3 regions of the Micromonospora sp. WMMD558 genome follow, and region 3 is predicted to be linked to each of the others. Evidence: riboswitches for the same ligand, from Rfam matches in the RefSeq annotation. Region 3 holds a riboswitch; each other region holds the start of a gene.
The links. A riboswitch is a leader RNA that binds a small molecule or an ion and turns the genes downstream of it on or off. The one in region 3 is predicted to bind S-adenosylmethionine.
Positions count from the first base shown of each region.

Region 1: another riboswitch for S-adenosylmethionine. It lies ahead of ACN26Y_RS10055 (aminotransferase class V-fold PLP-dependent enzyme); the one in region 3 lies ahead of ACN26Y_RS22005 (ABC transporter substrate-binding protein).
Region 2: another riboswitch for S-adenosylmethionine. It lies ahead of thrC (threonine synthase); the one in region 3 lies ahead of ACN26Y_RS22005 (ABC transporter substrate-binding protein).

Region 1 is NZ_CP186061.1:2,058,421-2,063,541, reverse strand. Features, by position in the region: gene ACN26Y_RS10075 (AI-2E family transporter) at 1-79, opposite strand, end outside; gene ACN26Y_RS10070 (GroES family chaperonin) at 258-596, shown strand; gene ACN26Y_RS10065 (hypothetical protein) at 723-890, shown strand; gene ACN26Y_RS10060 (PrsW family intramembrane metalloprotease) at 916-2,364, opposite strand; SAM riboswitch class IV at 2,529-2,650, shown strand; gene ACN26Y_RS10055 (aminotransferase class V-fold PLP-dependent enzyme) at 2,695-3,957, shown strand; gene ACN26Y_RS10050 (FUSC family protein) at 3,967-5,121, opposite strand, start outside.
Region 2 is NZ_CP186061.1:2,038,867-2,043,987, forward strand. Features, by position in the region: gene ACN26Y_RS09960 (alpha/beta fold hydrolase) at 1-180, shown strand, start outside; gene ACN26Y_RS09965 (ABC transporter permease) at 180-1,073, shown strand; gene ACN26Y_RS09970 (hypothetical protein) at 1,120-1,497, shown strand; gene ACN26Y_RS09975 (hypothetical protein) at 1,622-1,867, opposite strand; gene ACN26Y_RS09980 (winged helix-turn-helix domain-containing protein) at 2,175-2,402, shown strand; SAM riboswitch class I at 2,555-2,690, shown strand; gene thrC (threonine synthase) at 2,701-3,987, shown strand; gene ACN26Y_RS09990 (GNAT family N-acetyltransferase) at 4,271-5,121, shown strand, end outside.
Region 3 is NZ_CP186061.1:4,646,546-4,651,666, reverse strand. Features, by position in the region: gene ACN26Y_RS22015 (glycoside hydrolase family 15 protein) at 1-1,362, opposite strand, end outside; gene ACN26Y_RS22010 (RraA family protein) at 1,556-2,248, shown strand; SAM riboswitch class IV at 2,330-2,442, shown strand; gene ACN26Y_RS22005 (ABC transporter substrate-binding protein) at 2,668-3,507, shown strand; gene ACN26Y_RS22000 (amino acid ABC transporter permease) at 3,597-4,370, shown strand; gene ACN26Y_RS21995 (amino acid ABC transporter ATP-binding protein) at 4,367-5,098, shown strand.

The sequences.
Region 1 (5,121 bases), 2.6 Mb from region 3:
GGCGGGCCTCGGCTGCCGCGCGCCGGGTGCGCACCGACTCCCGGCCCGACTGGTACGCGCGGCGGAGCTGTCCGCGCATCCGCTCGAAGCGGCTCAAGCGCACCTCCTGGGGAGAAGCCGTCACCGGCCGGGGCGTCAGGTCGGACAGGATACGTCCGACCCTGCCACCGTAGGGCAGATCCGCCACACATTGCCCCCACCCACCGCCGCGTAACCACGCCGGAGCCGGCCGGGCGGCACACGGTAGCGTCTGCGACGTGACCGCCGACAAGGATCTCGACTCCGGCCTGCCGATCCGGCTGCTGCACGATCGCGTGCTGGTGCGCATGGAGGGCGGCGAGGGCGAGCGCCGCTCGACCGCCGGCATCGTGATCCCGGCGACCGCCGCGGTCGGCAAGCGCCTGGCCTGGGCCACCGCCGTCGGCGTGGGGCCGAACGTCCGTTCGATCGTCTCCGGTGACCGGGTGCTCTTCGACCCGGACGACCGCTCGGAGGTCGAGCTGCACGGCCGCGGTTACGTGCTGCTCCGCGAGCGGGACGTGCACGCCGTCGCCGCCGAACGCGTCGAACCGGACTCGACCGGCCTCTACCTCTGAAGCCTGCGTCGAGGTCCCCGGTCGAGCCGGTCCCGCGGGCCGGCCGGGACGCCGACCCGGCCCCGGGGCCGTTTGCGCTGCTCCTTCCCGGGAAGCCAGCCGCACCAGCGGCCCTGGGGAGGGACGATGCCGGAGTTGATCAAGAAATTGCTGTTCTGGGGCTTCATCGCGTTCTTGATCTATTTCATGGCGTTCCGGCCCGAGGGCGCGGCGGAGATGTTCAAGGCGATCGGCGCCGGCCTGGTAGCGATCTTCCAGGGTTTCGGGGACTTCCTCACCAGCCTGATGACCTGAGCGCCGGCGCTCCGCCCCGGGCGGCTCAGTGACCGGCGTGCGGCCACGGAGCCGGCGGGCGGACGCCGTACCAGCCGGGCGGCGGGCCGTAGCCGGGCGGGAAAGCGGGGGGTGGCGGGGCCAGTACGACGGGAATCGGGACGACCGGCTCGTCCGGGGCGTCCACGGGTCGCTGGGAGCCGTCCGGGAAGCGCAGGTGGTACCGGTGCCCGTCCCAGACGCCGACCGGCGCCTGCGGATCCCGGCCCACGAAGTACGCCCGGTAGCCGGCGATCGTCTGGAGCAGGTGCCGTTCCTCCGCGGCCGCCCGCTCCCGGTCGACGGGCCGGCGGTCCAGACCGCGCCGCATCTCGTCGCGGAGCAGCGCGAGCCGGGTCGCCGCGAACTGGTACCCGCGCATCGCCTTCAGGCCCGCGTCGCCGCTTACCCGCTTGGCCCACACCCGGGCCGCGTGCCGGCGCCCGAGGCTGCTGAGCGCCGCCACCTCCGGCGGGGTGAGCCAGCCGGCCCGGACGTAGTCCGGCAGGGTGCGCTCGGTGAGCCGCCCCTCCCAGGACCGTAGCCAGACGGCGAGCCCCACCATGCCGAAGAAGATCGGCACCATCACGCCGATGAAGCCGTACAGCAGGATCAGCGGCTGGCCGGTGGCCTGGGTGAGGGTGGGCAGCAGGTTCCAGGCGCCGTGCAGCATCATCGCCAGCAGCAGGCCGGCGACCGGTGCGAGCACCCGTACCCGCCGGTCGGCCGCACGGGCGGCGATGCCGAGGCCCACGCCGGTCATCGACGTGAAGAGCGGGTGGGCGAACCCGAAGAGCAGGATCCGCACGATGAAGATCGCGATGACCTGCTGCGTCCCGGTCGCCGGGCCGTACCGTTCCACACCGGTCGCGTACCCGTAGCCGCCGAGGTACAGGATGTTCTCCACCATGGCGAAGCCGATCGCGGAGAGCCCGCAGTAGACCAGGGCGTCGGTGATGCCGGAGAACTCCCGGCGCCGGAAGATCAGCAGGAGGATCGGCCCGAGCGCCTTGGTCAACTCCTCGATGAACGGCGCGACCAGCACCGCGGTGAGCGTGGTCGGGAGGTTCAGCCGCTCGAACGAGTCGGCGGCGAAGTTGTTCACCGTCAGGGAGGCGGCGGTGGAGACGAACGCCCCCCAGGCGAAGCAGAAGATCAGGTACTTCAGTGGCTCCGGCTCGTACCGGTCGAGCCAGAGGAAGCAGGACACCAGCACCGGAACCGGCAGGACCGCCGCGATGACCCCGATCAGCAGCGCCTCGCCGCCGAGGCTCTCGCCGAGGGTCCAGACCATGAAGACCGCACAGCCGGCGATGAAGAGGATCACCACGGCCAGCACCAGGGCGCGTACCCAGCTGACCCGACGCCGGGGGGCCTTCGTCAGGCCCTCGGCCGGCGGGGGGACAGGGGCGGCGGTCGGCGGCGGCGGGGCCGCGCCGGGCGGGGTGTCGGCCATGCCGTCAGCGTAGTCACCGCCGGCCCGCCGGCCCGCCGGACCGGCCGCACCGCCGGCCCGCCGGACCGGCCGCACCGCCGGCCCGCCGGACCGGCCGCACCGCCGGCCGGCCGGACCGCCGGCCGGCCGGACCGGCCGCACCGGGGACCGCTATGCTGCCGGCAGGTCACGAGCGCCAGCGTCAAGCCCCGGCTTGCTGGCCGGCAACCCTCGTCGAGGTTCGCGGTGGGGTGCCCCGGGTGATGACCGGGCCCGGCCCGATCCGTGTGCTGGGCAAGCGCGGACCCCGCCCGTGTGCCCACCCGGGGTCCCTGGACCCGGAGGTGCCGCATGACCCTCACTCTCGTACCCCCGCCGGTGCCGTCGCGGGCGGCGGCCGGGCCGCTCGACGTGCTCGGCGTACCCGGTCAGATCAACCTCGACTACGCGGCCACCGCGCCCTGCGCGCGGGCCGCGGCCGACGCGGTGGCGGAGCTGCTGCCCTGGTACGCGAGCGTGCACCGGGGCGCCGGGGCGCTGTCGCGGCGCTGCACGCTGGCCTACGAGCGGGCCCGGCAGACGGTCGGCGACTTCGTCGGCGCCCGGGCGGACGACCACGTGGTCTTCACCCGGAACACCACGGACGCGCTCAACCTGCTGGCCCGGGCGCTGCCGCCCGGGGCCACGGTGGTGACGTTCGGCGGGGAACACCACGCCAACCTGCTGCCCTGGCCGCGCGGCTCGGTACGGCTGCCGGTGCCGGAGGACCCGGCCGGGGCGGTCCGCGCGCTCGACGCCGCCCTCGGCGAGCTGCGCCGGGGCACCACCCCCGACCGGGACCTGCCGGTGCTGGTCGCGGTGACCGGGGCGAGCAACGTGACCGGCGAGCGGTGGCCGGTCGCCGAGCTGGCCCGGGTGGCCCGCCGGCATTGGGCCCGGATCGCGGTGGACGCCGCCCAGCTCGCCCCGCACGCCCCCGTCGACCTCCACGTTCTCGACGTCGACTACCTGGCCGTCTCCGGCCACAAGCTGTACGCGCCGTTCGGCGCGGGCGTCCTCGTCGGGCGGGCCGACTGGCTGGACGCGGCACCGCCGTACCTGGCGGGTGGCGGGGCGACCAGCCACGTCGGGGCGGCCACCCACGACGTCCGGTGGGCGACCGGGCCGGCCCGGCACGAGGCCGGCACCCCGAACCTCCTCGGCGCGGTGGCCCTCGCCGCGGTGTGCGGCGCGCTCAGCGGAGCCGACCGCGCCGCGCTCCACGACGCCGAGCAGGCGCTGCTGGCCCGGCTGCGCGACGGCATCGCGGCGCTGCCGCACGTGGTGGAGCTGCGCACCTTCGGCCCGGACGCGCCGCGGGTGGGGATCGCCTCGTTCGTGGTGGCCGGCCGGGACTCGGCCGAGGTCGCGGCCCACCTCGCCGCGCATCACGACATCGGGGTACGCGACGGCCTGTTCTGCGCCCACCCGCTCGCCCGCCGCCTGCTCACCGAGGCGGCCGGGCGCAGCGGCCGGCGTGACCTGCCGCCGACGGCGCTCCGGGCCAGCATCGGCCTGGGCAGCACCGAGGAGCACGTGGACGCGCTGCTCGCCGCGCTCGCCACGCTGGGCTGAACCCTCCGGTCAGCCGATCGGCGGGGCGGTGGGCGGCTTCGGGCCGCCCTCCGCCGGTTCGGCCGGCCGCCCCGGCGACTGCTCCAGCTCGCCGAAGGACCGACGGATCCAGCGGTTCGCCTCCTCCTGGCTGATGCCGGAGGCGACCAGCAGGTCGCTCGCGGTGGTACGCACCTGCGCGACCACCACGCTGCCGGAGAAGCCCACGCCCTCCGCGTACGCGCGGCCGGCCTCGCTGACCGCGCGCAGTGACCGCTCGCGGGCCTTCTCGGCCTCCTCCCCGACGGCGAACTCGTGCTTGAGCAGCCGCACCGACTCGGCGAGGTGGGCAACCGCGTCCGGCATCGGGTCGGGGATCGGCTCCTCGTCCTCGATGAGCGTGACGGCGCGCCGGATCAGGGTGCCGCTGTTGCGCATCGCGCGGTCGATCGGGTCGGCCGCCTCCGAGTAGTGCGCGAGTTCGTTGCGCCGGTGCCAGCGCGCCGGCGACAGCATCGCGGTCTCCTTGGCGCCCTCGATCGCCTCGCCGAACGCGGCCAGCTCCTCCTTGTTGTCGCGCAGCCGTTCCAACGCCCGCTGGACCTTGTCCCGGTCCCGTTCGCGCAGCCCGTCGGCGGCGCCGTCGAGCTGCGCGGCGAGCAGGTCCAGCGCGGGGCGGGCGGCCCGGTTGAGCACCCGCAGCGGGTTGAGCGGCAGCAGCAACGCGGTGACCAGCAGGGCGATGCCACCGCCGACGAACGCGTCGACGAACCGGGGTATCTCCAGGTTCTCCGTCTGCGGGCTGAGCGTCACGATCAGCACGGCGGTGGCCGCCGCCTGGATGACGATGGCCACGCTGGCCCCGGCGAAGACGGTCAGGATGATCGCCGAGGTCACGACGAGGCCGAGCTGCCAGGCGCCGGTGCCCAGCAGGTAGATGAGGAGGTCGCCGAGGGCCACCCCGACCGCCACCCCGACGATCAGCTCGACCGTCCGCCGGAACCGCTGGCCCACCGAGACGGCCAGGGTGCCGACCGCCGAGATCGGCGCGAAGACGGGCTGCGGGTTGCCGAGCAGCTCGTGCGCCGCGAGCCAGGACAGCCCGGCGGCGAGTCCGGCCTGGACGGCGAGGCCCATCGCCATGCGGACGCGGTGCAGGCGGTCGTGCAGGGTCGCCTTCCCACG
Region 2 (5,121 bases), 2.6 Mb from region 3:
GTGCTTCCCGACGGTGACGGCCAGCTCGTCGTGGACACCAACGGCACCGCCCGCAGCGAGGTGGTAGCCGAGCTGGTCCGGGCCGGCATCGGGGTGGACCGGGTGGTGCCCCGGCGCCGCCTGGAGGACGCGTTCCTCGCCCTGGTCGGCGAGAACTCTCGGGGAAGCGGGGACCGGTGATGGTCGGTACGTCGTCCAGGAGTGGTGCCGGCGGGGCGGCGTCCGGCGCGGCGGCGGGCTACCGTCCGTCGGCCACCCTGCCGTTCGTCGCCGAGTTCCGGCGGCAGGCGTCGCGGCGGCGTACGCAGCTCGCGCTCGGCTTCATGGTGCTGCTGCCGCTGATCATCCTGATCGCGTTCCAGTTCGACTCGGGCGACGACGACGACAACGGGCGCGGCGAGTTCGGCAGCCTGATCGAGTTCGCCACCACCGGAGGGCTGAACTTCACCCTGTTCACCATCTTCGTCTCGGCGTCGTTCCTGCTGGTGGTCGTGGTGGCGCTGTTCTGCGGTGACACCGTGGCGAGCGAGGCGAGCTGGGGAAGCCTGCGCTACCTGCTCGCCGTGCCGGTGCCGCGGGCCCGGCTGCTCGCGGTGAAGCTGCTGGTCGCGCTCGCGTACTCGGCCCTGGCCCTGCTGCTGCTCGCCGGCACCGCCCTGCTGCTGGGCACCCTGCGCTACGGGTGGGAGCCGCTGCGCAGCACCGTCGCCGCCCAGCTGGAGCCGGGCGAGGGGCTGCTGCGGCTGCTGGCGGTGCTCGGGTACCTGGCCGTCGTACTCCTCGTGGTGGCCGGCCTGGCGTTCCTGCTGTCGGTGTCGACGGACGCCGCGCTCGGCGCGGTCGGCGGCGCGGTGCTGCTGTGGATCCTGTCCAGCATCCTCGACCAGATCACCGCCCTCGGCGTGCTGCGCACCTTCCTTCCGACGCACTACAGCACCGCCTGGCTGGGACTGCTGTCGACGCCCGTGCAGACCGACGACGTGGTGCGCGGCTGTATCTCCGCGATCAGCTACGCGACCCTCTTCTGGGGTCTGGCCTTCTGGCGCTTCACCCGCAAGGACGTCGTGTCCTAGCCGGCACGGGGAGGCGCTTGGGCCCTGGAGGCTGCGACGATGAGGCGTGGCCGAGGAAGCGGAAACGTTCGGACGCTGGGCCCGCGGAAGTGACGACCAGCTCACGTACGTCCCTGCATCGGACCAGACCGTCTCGATCCGGTCGGCACTTCATGTGTCCGTCGTCGGCCTCGCTGTCGCGTCCTTAGCCGCCCTTGTCCCGTGGTTCGCGGAGTTCGGTCTCATCCTCGGGTGGGCAGCGCTGGGCGTGTCGGTCAGCCGGCAGCATCGCCGGTGGCGGTGGGCGCTGACCGCGCTGGTCGTTGCCGGTCTAGCCGCCGCCGTGACGACCCGGTTGGTGGTCCGGCATCTGCCGCTTCCCTGGTCGGAACTCCTCCCCTCCGGCCTCGGCATGCTGGTGGCAGCCTCGCCTACGCGGCGGTGACCAATCGCCGTTAGAGACCTCGGATGGCTCGGCCCTGGCGGGGCCCCTGCTTTCCAAGACCCTGATGTAACCCACGCAGGCGGCCCGCCAGACTGGCTGCTTTGGAGCTGAGCCGGATACGTCATCAGGCCGCCGAGCAGTCGCCGTGGTGGTCGGCGCGGCGGGTGCAGCGGAGACCGCCGGGCAGGCGGTGGTCGCACCAGACGCGGGTACGCAGAAACTGGCGATCCTCCTCGCTCAGCGTTGCCTCGCCGAAGTCGAGGACGGTGACGTGCCCGAGCGAGTCGCGTAGCGCCTCGGCCAGCGTGATCGCCGCGTCCTGGCTGGTCAGCGTCGTGGGCAGGTGGATGATCCAGCGTGGCGCGTCCATCGCACTCCTCTTCGCTGGTCGGGGGGCATCGAGGCGGGCGGGGGCGGACGGCAACCGCCCGGGTGGCTGCCGTCCGGAGCCCGGCACCCGCCCCGGGCCGGCTCATGGGTGCTGACCGACGTTCTTGAGCGCCGGGGCGACCGGCCGTGCCGCCCCGGCAACCCGGGCGTCCACCCGGGTGAATCCGCCCTGGTGCCAACCCGGACGACTCGGCTCGATGCTATTCAACCTAGTGACATAGGTCAACGATGTTCTTGAGGTTCGTCGCGGTCGGGTGATCAGATGGAGGTGCCAACCCGGAGGATTCATGCCCGCCATCCCGCTCAGCTACGTCGATATCGCCGCCGACATCACGGCGCGCATCCAGGCCGGTGAGTACCGGCCCGGCGACAAGCTGCCCTCGTACTCGAAGCTCGCCGACCTGTACTCGGTGTCGTTCTCGACCGCGGCCCGGGCCGTGGCGCTACTCCGCGATCGCGGCGTCGTCATCGGGTCGCCCGGGCGCGGCGTCTATGTTCGCGAGCGCGCCGAGTAGCTTCCCGCTCGACCGATCGCACAGATGGATCAGCTCCAAAGCGCGCCAACCGCGGTCTTCGTCCCTGCGGAGTAGGTCACATCTGGCCACAGCGTGGGAACGAGCGGTGGACAGCCGGCTGGCGATGCTTAGACTCGGCGACACAACTGCATACCTCATCCAGAGGGGCTGAGGGATACGGCCCGACGACGCCCCGGCAACCACCCCGCGTGCTCATCGCAGAGCGACCGGCGGGGCAGGTGCCAATTCCGTCCCCGCCGCAGAGCGCGACGCGGGGGAAGATGAGAGGAATCTCGACATGACGTCGACGCTCGCCGCCTCCGGCATCGACACCGCCGCCGGCCCCGCCCGCGCCCTGGTCTGCCGCGCCTGTTCGGCCCGCTACCCGCTCGTCGCCCAGCACGCCTGCTACGAGTGTTTCGGCCCGCTGGAGGTCGACTACGACGCGGCCGCCCTCGCCGCCGTCACCCGCGAGCGGATCGAGGCGGGCCCGCAGAACATCTGGCGGTACGCCGCGCTGCTCCCCGCCGGTCAGGACCCGGCCACCCGGGTCACCCTCGACCCCGGGCTGACCCCCCTGGTGGCCGCGCCGCACCTCGCCGCCGAGCTGGGCATCACCGCGCCGCTGTGGGTCAAGGACGACAGCGCCAACCCGACGCACTCCTTCAAGGACCGGGTGGTCTCGGTGGCGCTGACCGCCGCGCGGGCGCTCGGCTTCAGCCGGTTCGCCTGCGCCTCCACCGGCAACCTGGCCAACTCGGTCGCCGCGCACGCGGCCCGCGCCGGCGCGCCGTCGGTGGTCTTCATCCCCAGCGACCTGGAGCAGGGCAAGGTGATCACCACCGCCGTGTACGGGGGTGACCTGGTCGCCATCGACGGGTCGTACGACGACGTGAACCGGCTCTGCGGCGAGCTGGTGGAGACCGACGAGTTCGAGGACACGGCGTTCGTCAACGTGAACGTGCGCCCCTACTACGCCGAGGGGTCGAAGACGCTCGGGTACGAGGTGGCCGAACAGCTCGGCTGGCGGATCCCCGCCCAGGTGGTGATCCCGATGGCCTCGGGCGAGCTGCTGACGAAGATCGACAAGGCGTTCAGCGAACTCGTCGAGATCGGGCTGGTGGAGGCCCCGGCCGGCGGCTGGAAGGTGTTCGGCGCGCAGTCGGCCGGCTGCAACCCGATCGCCACCGCGCTGCACGCCGGCAGCGACACCATCACCCCGGTCAAGCCGACCGGCATCGCGAAGTCGCTGAACATCGGCGACCCGGCCGCCGGCCTGTACGCCCTCGAAGCGGTCCGGCGCACCGGGGGCTGGATGGAGTACGTCGACGACGACGAGATCCGCGCCGGCATCCAACAGCTCGCCCGGACCACCGGCGTCTTCGCCGAGACGGCCGGCGGGGTGACCGTGGCCGTGCTGCGCAAGCTCGTCGAGTCCGGCCGCCTCGACCCGGCCGCCGAGACGGTCGTCTTCAACACCGGCGAGGGCCTGAAGACGCTCGACGCCGTCGCCGGCCAGGTCGGCCCCACCCACCGGATCAAACCGTCCCTCCGCGCCGCCCGCGACGCCGGCCTCCTCGGCTGACCGATCACCGACGTGGGCGCGAATCACCCGAACGGGGGATCGGGCGATCCGCGCAGTAATCGGCTTTTCGCACTGAGTGCAGGAAACGCACCGTCCAGGACTTGACGACAGCAACCGGGCGGCGCAAGATGCTCCGTGCGGGAGGGCGTTTCGCCGGAGACTTTGCGAAGTTCTTACGACCCAGCGCCGGAGGCGTTGTGCGATCGTCCCTCCCGACCACGTCCGATCGGGGCCGGCGGAAAACCGCTGGCCCCGATCGCGTTTTCGGCGCACGCTCGCTCCCATGAGCATCGCCGTCACCCCGTACGACGCCGCCGACCCGGCCGCGATCGACGAGGCGCACCGCATCACCGCCGCGGTCGCCACCGTCGACCTGCCCGACTTCCCGGTCCAGACCCGGGACGAGTTCGCCGCGTACGCCCGCCACCCGATGCCGGGCTACGTCGTGACCCGCGCGCTGGCCCGGCTCGACGGCGTGGCGGCCGGGCACCTCGAAGTGCGGTTCCCGCAACTCGACAACACGGACAACGCCAGCGTGGACCTGGTCGTCCACCCGGAGCACCGGCGCCGGGGTGTGGGTCGGGCGCTGCTCGCGTACGCCGTCGAGGTGGCCCGGGAGCACGGCCGCAAGCGGCTCTACTGCGACACCGTGGTGGCGCTGCCGGACGGGCCGGCGCGCCCGGAGGCCGGCGCGGCCTTCGCCGCGGCCGCCGGGGCCCACGCCGCCCTGGCCGAGGTTCGGCGCCGGCTGGACGTCACGGCGCTCGACCACGCCGCCCTGGACGCGCTGCTGGCCGGCGCACGCGCCCGCTCCGCCGGCTACCGCGCGGTGGGCTGGCACGGTCCGGTTCCGGAGGAGTACGTCGCCGACGTCGCCCGGCTGGAGAGCCGGATGAACACCGACGCGCCGATCGGCGACCTGACGCTGGAGGCGGAGAACATCGACGCCGGGCGGATCCGGGCGACCGAGGCGGCGCTGTCGGCCCGGGGACGGCGCACCTACCACTACGGCGCGGTGGACGAGGCGAGCGGCCGGCTGGTCGCCTGGACCATGGTCGACGTCAGCCCCGGCTCGCCGTGGCACGCCTGGCAGCAGACCACCATCGTCGACCCCGACCACCGGGGCCACCGCCT
Region 3 (5,121 bases):
GATGTCGTCGCGGACGGCCGTCCAGCGGTTCGTGTCGCCGGGGCGTCCGTGCCGGTGCGCGAGCCGGACGGCCCGGTCGAGGGCGACCCAGGACATCAGCCGCCCGTACGTGAAGTCGTGCCGGCCACCGCGGGTCTCCCAGATCCCGTCCTCGGGCTGGTCCCAGTTGTCGCAGAGCCAGTCCACCAGGCGCGCGGTGTTCCGCCAGCCCTCGTGGCCCGGCTGCAGTCCCTGGCCGTCGGCGACGTGGAGAGCGTTGAGCGCCTCCCCGTAGATGTCGAGTTGCAGCTGGTTGGCGGCACCGTTGCCCACCCGCACCGGCGCCGAGCCGCGGTAGCCCTCGAAGTGGTCGAGCATTTCCTCGGCGAGGTCCGGTGAGCCGTCGACGCGGTACATGATCTGCAGTGGTCGATCGCTCTCCCCGGCGTCCCGGACTCGGTCGTTGACCCAGCGCATGTACTGCATCGCCTCGTCCTTGAAGCCCAGGCACAGGAGCGAGTGCACCGAGAAGGACGCGTCGCGGATCCAGGTGTAGCGGTAGTCCCAGTTGCGGACGCCGCCGATGTGCTCGGGCAGCCCCGCGGTGGGGGCGGCGATCAGCGCCCCGGTGGGCGCGTACGTCATGAGCTTGAGGGTCATCGCGGACCGCTCCACCATCTCCCGCCAGCGGCCGGTGTACCGGGAGCGGCCCAGCCAGCGCCGCCAGAAGTCGCGGGTCTCCTCGAGCAGCTCCCGCGCCTCGCCGGGGCTGTAGGCGCCGGGCGGATCCGGCGATTCGCCGGTCTCCAGGTGGATGCCCCCGGCCTCGCCCTCGTGCAGGGTGGCGATGAGACACAGGCCGTCCTCGCTGCGCCGGCGTTCGTGCTCCTCGGACAGCCGTTCCGCGTAGCGGATGGGACTCAGGGCGAGGGAGAGCGTGGAACTGCGCAGGATGCTGCCGTTGGGGTGCACCTCGAGCTGGTAGGCATCACGGCCGTAGTTGAACCGGGGCCGGCAGTCGAGCCGGAACCGCATGCTGCCCCGAACCATGCGGAGCAGCCGCACCAGGCGGTGCCGGTCGGTCGGTCGGTCTCCCGCCACCGGCATGAAGTCCACCAGCTCACCCACGCCGTCCGCGCTCATGAACCGGGTGATCAGGATCGCCGTGCCGGGCAGGTAGAGCTGCTTGCTCACGTAGTCGACGCCGTCCGGCACGATCTGGAAGTAGCCACCCCGGTGCCGGTCCAGCAGTCCGCCGAAGATGCTCGGCGAGTCGAACCGCGGGGCGCAGAACCAGTCGATCGTGCCGTCCATGCTCACCAGCGCCGCGGTCTGCAGGTCGCCGATCAGCCCGTGCGCCTCCACGGCAGGGTACGAGTCCACCCGACCTCCCCAGGTCCCTTTCCGACCGCGCGACTACCCCCGACCTCGCCCGGCACACCTCGCATCGGGTCCGGGCACGGAAGCCGGCGCGAGCCGGTCCGGGCTCGGGCCAGCGGCCGGAGATTGGATCTCGCTCCGCCACCGCTGTCCGTCCCTACGATGGGTGCTCGACCGCCCCGAGGGAGGACGTCGGATGCCGGAGCCGTTCACCGACCTGTCCACGCCGCTGGTGGCCGACGCGTGCGTACGGCTGGGGGTGCCGCTGCGGGCCGCGCCCGCCGGGATCCGGCCGGTCGTCGCCGGCCAGCGCCTCGCGGGGCGGGTGCTGCCGGTCCGCCACCACGGAAGCGTGGACGTGTTCCTGGAGGCGTACACCCGGGCGGCGCCCGGTGAGGTGCTGGTGATCGACAACGCCGGGCGGACGGACGAGGCGTGCGTGGGTGACCTGGCGGTGCTGGAGGCCGCGGCGGCCGGGGTCGCCGGGCTGGTGGTGTGGGGCCTGCACCGCGACACCCCCGAGCTGGTGGAGATCGGCGTGCCGGTCTTCAGCTACGGCGCCCTGCCGCTGGGCCCGATGCGACTCGACGACCGGGATCCCGAGACGCTGACCAGCGCCCGGGTCGGCCCGCACGTGGTCGACGGCGCGGACCTGGTGCTGGCGGACGACGACGGGGTGCTGTTCGTCCCGGCCGCCCGGGCCGAGGAGGTGTCCGCGACCGCCGAGCGGATCCGCCGCACCGAGCGCGTCCAGGCCCAACGCATCCGGGCCGGCGAGACGCTGCGGGAGCAGACCGCCTTCGCGGAGTACCTGGCCCGCCGCGACGCCGACCCGGGGTACACGTTCCGGGCGCACCTGCGCCGGGTCGGCGGGGCCATCGAGGAGTGACGAATCCGCAGGCCCGGCGGCACGTGAGGGTGGTCATAACGGCTGGACGGCGGATCGTCACGCGCTGCTAGTGTCGGTCCAGGTCATGAGCGCCAGCGTGAAGCCCCGGCTTGCTGGCCGGCAACCCTCGTCCACGTAGGGGTGCCCCGGGTGAGGACCGGGCACCGGAGCGGGCTCCGGTGCAAGCGTGGCCTGGCACCCCAGGTCAGCACCGACCTGGAGGAGAGCCGTGTCCGTCCGCACCGTCGCCCCGCCAGCCCTGACCCGGCGTCGTCACGTCGACATGATGCGGGTCTGCAGCGCCGCGTGTAGCTGAGCGCCCCACTCCCTCGCACCGAACCATCCCAGCGGTCCGCCCACCGGCGCACCGCCGGCGGCGCACGCCCGTGCCCGCCCGGACAACCCTCTCGGAGACACCTGTGCGATTCCTTCCTGCCCTGACCCGGGCCGCCGCCCTCGCCGTCGCCGCCGTCCTCGGCGCCGCCACCCTCACCGCCTGCGGCGGTGACGACGCCACCGGCTCGGCGAACAACCCGTACGGCCTGCTCCAGCCCGGCGTGCTGCGGGCCGGCACGCTCACCGACGCACCGCCGAACGTCTACCTGAAGGACGGGACGTTCACCGGTTTCGACAACGACCTGCTGGTCGCGGCGGCCGACCGGATCGGCCTGAAGGTGGAGTTCGTCGGCACCGACTTCTCGGCGCTGCTCGCCCAGGTGGCGAACCGCAAGTTCGATGTCGGAAGCTCGTCGATCACCATCACCGAGGCGCGGAAGAGGACCGTCGACTTCGGCAACGGCTACGACTTCGGCTACTTCGGACTCGACGTACCGGCCGGCTCCACCATCACCGGCTTCGACCAGCTCGAGGGCAGGCGGGTGGTGGTCGTCCAGGGCACCGTGCAGGACGACTACGCCACCCGTAAGGGCCTCGACCCGGTGCGGGTGCCGGACTACAACGGCGCGATCAACCAGCTCAAGGCGGGCACCGCCGACGCGTGGATCGCCCCGGCGGAGATCGGCGACGCGTCCGCCGTGGAGAGCAACGGCAAGATCAGGGTGGCGGCCAAGGAGCTCAGCCCGGCCCCGACCGCGTACGCGTTCGCCAAGGACAACGACAAGCTGCGCGCGGCCCTCGACAAGGCGCTCGACGAGGTCATCGCCGACGGCACCTGGAGCCGGCTGCAGCAGCAGTACTACCCCGGCCGACCGATCCCGCCGGACTTCAAGCCCGGCAGCGGCACGGTACCGGTCGGCTGACAAGGAAGGGCCCCTTGTTAACGCCTGGCGAGGTGAAGGGGCCCCTTCTTAACAGGAGAGAGCGAGCGGGGCGGTAGGAGAGGCGACTGATGGATCCGTTGAGCACCCTGTGGGAGACCTTCTTCGACTGGGACTCCATGCGCGAGGCGCTGCCCGAGATGCTGACCGTCGGGCTGCCCAACACGCTGATCCTGGCGGTCTCCGCCGCCCTGCTCGGCTCGGTGCTGGGCATGCTGCTGGCGGTCGCGGGCATCTCGCGTACGCGATGGTTGCGCTGGCCGGCCCGCGTCTACACCGACGTCTTCCGCGGCCTGCCGGCGGCGGCGACGATCCTCCTGATCGGCGTCGGGCTGGCGCCACTGGGGATGGAGGTGTGGGGCCCGAACCCGTACCCGCTCGGCATCCTGGCGCTGTCGCTGATCGCGGCGGCGTACATCGGGGAGATCTTCCGGTCCGGCATCCAGTCGGTGGAGGCCGCCCAACTGGACGCCGCCCGGGCCCTCGGCTTCTCGTGGGCCGAGGCGATGCGGGTGGTGATCATCCCGCAGGGCGTCCGCCGCGTGCTGCCCGCGTGGGTCAACCAGCTCATCGCGCTGATCAAGGACTCCAGCCTGGTGTACTTCCTCGGCCTGCTGGCCAGCCAGCGGGAGCTGTTCCGGATCGGGCAGGACTACGCGGCGAACACCGGCAACCAGTCGGCGCTGCTGCTGGCCGGCCTGTTCTACCTGGCGCTGACCGTGCCGTTGACCCATGCGGTCAACTGGATCGACCGGCGGCTGCGGCACGGGCGTCCGGCCGGCCCACCCGGTGACGAGGACGGCGACCTGGCGCCCGCCGGCGCGGTGGAGGGGAGCCCCCGATGAGTACGTCGGTCAGTGTGAGCCTCCGCGACGTGCACCTCGCGTTCGGCGCGAACCGCGTGCTGCGCGGCGTCGACCTGGATGTGCCGCGCGGGGCGACCGCCTGCGTGATCGGCCCGTCGGGCTCCGGCAAGTCCACGTTGCTGCGGACGGTCAACCGGCTGATCGAGCCGGACCGCGGTGACGTGCTCCTCGACGGCCGCAGCGTGCTGGGCGACGACCCGGACCGGTTGCGGCAGCGGGTCGGCATGGTGTTCCAGCAGTTCAACCTGTTCCCGCACATGAGCGTGCTGCGCAACGTCACCCTCGCGCTCCGGCGGATCCGGAAGCTGTCCGAGGACGAGGCCGTCGCGGTGGCCCGGCACGAGTTGGACCGGGTCGGCCTCGCCGCCAAGGCGGACGCGCGGCCGGCGCAGCTCTCCGGCGGGCAGCAGCAGCGGGTCGCCATCGCCCGCGCGCTGGCGCTGCAGCCGCAGGTGATGCTCTTCGACGAGGCGACGTCGGCGTTGGACCCCGAGCTGGTCAAGGGCGTGCTGTCGCTGATGGCGGAGCTGTCCGCGGGGGGCATGACGATGGTGGTGGTCACCCACGAGATGGGCTTCGCCCGCGAGGTGGCCGACACGGTGGCCTTCATGGACCGGGGCGTGGTGCTGGAGGCGGGGCCACCGGCCGCGGTGTTCGATTCCGCCCGGCATCCGCGCCTGCGCCGGTTCCTCTCCCAGGTCCTCTGACGAGGGTCCGATCGGCACAGGAC